Regions from separate parts of the Variovorax nivicola genome, predicted to be linked through region 1. Evidence: predicted binding sites of a transcription regulator. Region 1 holds the regulator's gene; the other holds the start of a gene.

Region 1 (2,197 bases):
CGACTACGACGCCATGGAACGCAAGGCGCATGAACACATGCCCAAGCTCATCATCGCAGGCGCCTCGGCCTATTCGCTGCGCATCGATTTCGAGCGCTTCGCCAAGGTGGCCAAGGACGTCGGCGCGATCTTCATGGTCGACATCGCCCACTACGCCGGCCTCGTGGCCGCGGGCGTGTACCCCAACCCGGTGCCACACGCCGACATCGTCACCTCCACCACCCACAAGAGCCTGCGCGGCCCGCGCGGCGGCATCATCCTGATGAAGTCGCAGCACGAGAAAGCCATCAACAGCGCGATCTTCCCGGGCCTGCAAGGCGGCCCGCTGATGCACGTGATCGCCGCCAAGGCCGTCGCGTTCAAGGAAGCCATGGCGCCCGAGTTCAAGGCCTACCAGCAACAGGTGGTCAAGAACGCCCAGATCGTGGCCGACACCCTCACCCAGCGCGGCCTGCGCATCGTGAGCGGACGCACCGAAAGCCACGTGATGCTGGTCGACCTGCGCGCCAAGGGCATCACCGGCAAGGAAGCCGAAGCCGTGCTGGGCAGCGCCCACATGACGATCAACAAGAACGCGATCCCCAACGACCCGGAAAAGCCGATGGTCACCAGCGGCGTGCGCATCGGCACCCCCGCCATGACCACCCGCGGCTTCAAGGACGAAGAGGCCCGCGTCACCGCGAACCTGATCGCCGACGTGCTCGAGAACCCGCGCGACGCAGCGAACATCGACGCCGTGCGTGCCAAGGTTCACGCCCTGACGAGCCGCTTCCCTGTCTACCGCTGATTCCGCGCAAGAAGACCTGACCGCATGAAATGCCCTTTTTGCGGTCATCTTGAAACGCAGGTCGTCGAGACCCGCGTTTCGGAAGACGCCGACTTTGTCCGCAGGCGCCGCCAGTGCAGCGCCTGCGACAAGCGCTTCACCACCTACGAGCGGCCCGACGTCAATTTTCCCGTTGTCGTGAAGAAGGACGGCAGCCGCGCCGACTTCGACTCGACCAAGGTCCGCGCCTCGATGATGCTGGCGCTACGCAAGCGGCCGGTGAGCATCGAGCAGATCGACAACGCCCTGCTGCGCATCGAGCAGAAGCTGCTGGCCAGCGGCCTGCGCGAAATCGACTCGACCAAGGTTGGCGAGCTCGTGATGCGCGAACTCAAGAAGCTCGACAAGGTCGCCTACGTGCGCTTTGCCTCGGTGTACCGCAGCTTCGAGGATGTGGACGAGTTCAGGCAATTGCTGCGCGATATCTGAGCCTCATTGGCCGCCGGCCTCTCTAGACGGCATTTCAACGGTTCCAGCAAAGCTGCACCAGCGCACTCGAAGCGTCGGTGCTGCCGCCAGCCAGCTTGACGCCCTGCTGGTTGACCGTGAGCGTTCCGCATTCGTCGTTGCTCGATGCACCCTGCGGCACAGCGCTCAAGATGTAGGTAGTCGCGGCTCTTGTTGCGCCATAGCTGATGGAATAGTTCGCCGTACCGGACGACGGCGCCTGGCTCAGTCCGGTCGGCAACGCGACGGTCGCCGGGGGGTAGCGTCCGTTGGCGGTCATGTAGCGCTCGGTCCACTGCGCCGCCTGCAGCAACTGTTGCTTGGCATCGGCCCGCTTGGCTCGCAACACGTAGCGCGTGTAGCTCGGATAGGCGATGGCGGCGAGGATGGCGATCACCGCCGTCACGATCATGAGTTCGATCAGCGTGAAGCCGCGCGAGCGAATCCGCTCGCCGACCCGCGCTCCGGGATACTTGTTCTTCATGGCTTGCCTCGGCTCCATCGTCAGTTCGACGACATGAGGTTGCGCCAGCCGAAGCGGCGCACGACATCCGGCCGCTTCGGCGTATTGCATTCGCCGGCCGCGTTGCAGATCACGTCCTTGCCCTTCTCGCGGTCCTGTGGCTGCAAGGCGATGTCATCCCTGCCCGAGTTGTTGCGAAAGCCCAGATAGGCGCCCGCCGTATCCACGCTGTTGTAGGCGATGCCCTCGGGGGCGGAGCCGCTGAAGAAATCGACCACCATCGACCAGCCGTCGTCGCCGGTGCCCGCGGTGCAGGCGGTCGAATTGCTGCCGGTGCCGGGAATGGTGCTTGAGAACAGGCCGGCGCTGCTGCTCAGCGCGTCGCCCGGATAGACGATCCGCTCCCCGGTGGCCGGCAGTTGGAGGTACCAGCCACGCTTGGCCCCGGAACCGGTGTAGCT
Region 2 (2,197 bases), on a different contig from region 1:
TGGGACGCGCACCCCTACTTCCAGTCGATCCGCGGCCTCGAGGTGTCCTCGCATTTCTATGTGCGCCGCAACGGCGAACTCTGGCAGTTCGTGAGCTGCGACTTCCGCGCATGGCATGCCGGCGTGTCGTCATGGCGCGGCCGCGGCAACTGCAACGACGACTCCGTCGGCATCGAACTCGAAGGCCTCGAAGGCCAGCCCTTCGAAGAGCCGCAATACGAGACGCTCGCGAGCCTGTGCGCCGCCATCGCGCAGCACTACGCGATCGTGCACATCGCCGGTCACGAGCACATCGCGCCGGGCCGCAAACAGGATCCGGGCGCGGGCTTCGACTGGCGCCTGCTGCGCGAACAACTCGGCTGGAATCCACAGATGTTTCCGCCACAGGTGGAGCAGCGCTAATTTTTTCAATCGTGCGGCGCCTCGCGATGTGCCGCTCTCGCAGCGCAGCAATGCGAAAATAGCGACCGCACGATTCAGCAACCATGCGGCCTGCAGGCCCAAATCGGCTTGCAAGCCACGCCCCATGCGGGTTGAGAGACCATAGGCCAGTATTCAAGCGGCATCGCTGGCCGTGTCCTATGGCGGAAGTAATACCGGCAATCCTTGTATCCATAGGAAAACGCTACATCTAGTGGGTTGTACACCCCCTGCACCCTAGATATAGTGTCCCCTGTCCGGTCATCTACACCGGCGCGGCACCCGGCCCAGGCGCCGCCATCCAACAAGAATTGCCAACCGAGAGGAAGCGAATGCAAACTGCCCTGAACCCCCAATCGACCCCGCGTGCCGTTCCCTCGACGCCACCGCAACAGCAGCGAGACACTGCTGGCTCCCCCACCGGCCAGAACCTGGCCCACTACCAGATCATCCGCCGCAACGGCGCTGTCGTGCCCTTCGAGCCGAACAAGATCGCCATCGCGATGATGAAGGCCTTCCTGGCCGTGCACGGCACACAGGGCGCGGCTTCGGCCAGCGTGCGCGAAACGGTCGACGTGCTCACGCAAGGCGTGATCCGCGCGCTGGTGCGTTCGCGTCCGGGCGGCGGCACCTTCCACATCGAAGACGTGCAAGACCAGGTCGAACTCGGCCTGATGCGCGGCGGCCACCATGAAATCGCCCGCGCCTACGTGCTGTACCGCGAACGCCGCACGCAGGAGCGCTCGAAGCAAGGTGAACAAGACGTGCCGGCCACGCCCGCGCTGCACGTGCTGGACAACGGCGAGCTCGTCACCCTTGACCTGAACGAACTCAAGGGCCTGATCGAGTCGGCCTGCGAAAACCTGGGCGACAGCATCACGTCCGCACCGATCGTCGCCGAGACGATGCGCAACCTGTACGACGGCGTGCCGCTCGACGAGGTCTACAAGGCCTCGATCCTGGCGGCCCGCACGCTGATCGAGAAAGACCCCGACTACACCTTCGCCACCGCGCGCCTGCTGCTGCACACGATCTTCAAGGAGATCATCGGCCGCGAAGTGATGCCGGTCGACCGCGCCACCGCCTACGCCGACTACTTCCCGCAGTTCATCAAGAAGGGCGTGGACAACGACCTGCTCGACGAGAAGCTGCTGCAGTACGACCTGCCCCGCCTGGGCGCGGCGCTGAAGGCCGATCGCGACAACCAGTTCGACTACCTCGGCCTGCAGACCCTGTACGACCGCTACTTCCTGCACGTGCGCAAGACCCGCATCGAGCTGCCGCAGGCTTTCTTCATGCGCGTGGCCATGGGCCTGTCGCTGAACGAAATCGACCGCGAAGCCCGCGCCATCGAGTTCTACGAAGTGCTGTCGTCGTTCGACTTCATGTCGAGCACGCCCACGCTGTTCAACGCCGGCACGCTGCGCTCGCAACTGTCGAGCTGCTACCTCACCACGGTGCCCGACGACCTCGACGGCATCTACGAGTCGATCAAGGAAAACGCGCTGCTGTCGAAGTTCGCCGGCGGCCTGGGCAACGACTGGACCCGCGTTCGCGCGCTCGGCAGCCACATCAAGGGCACGAACGGCGAATCGCAGGGCGTGGTGCCGTTCCTGAAGGTGGTGAACGACACGGCCGTGGCCGTGAACCAGGGCGGCAAGCGCAAGGGCGCCGTCTGCACGTACCTCGAAACCTGGCACCTCGACATCGAGGAGTTCCTGGAGCTGCGCAAGAACACCGGCGACGACCGCCGCCGCACGCACGACATGAACACCGC

The links. The regulator NrdR, encoded in region 1, represses ribonucleotide reductase genes. The targets are predictions, from matches to a motif close to CACNANATNTNGTG.
Region 2: ACSFBF_RS29495 (ribonucleoside-diphosphate reductase subunit alpha) is a predicted target of NrdR. The motif match lies at 656-669, and genes of this name have one in related genera.

What each region holds. Positions count from the first base shown of each region.
Region 1 covers NZ_JBPJZK010000001.1:254,592-256,788, reverse strand. The annotation lists gene glyA (serine hydroxymethyltransferase) at 1-787, shown strand, start outside; gene nrdR (transcriptional regulator NrdR) at 812-1,255, shown strand; gene ACSFBF_RS01180 (type IV pilin protein) at 1,290-1,757, opposite strand; gene ACSFBF_RS01175 (pilus assembly protein) at 1,778-2,197, opposite strand, start outside.
Region 2 covers NZ_JBPJZK010000009.1:234,001-236,197, reverse strand. The annotation lists gene ampD (1,6-anhydro-N-acetylmuramyl-L-alanine amidase AmpD) at 1-402, shown strand, start outside; gene ACSFBF_RS29495 (ribonucleoside-diphosphate reductase subunit alpha) at 753-2,197, shown strand, end outside.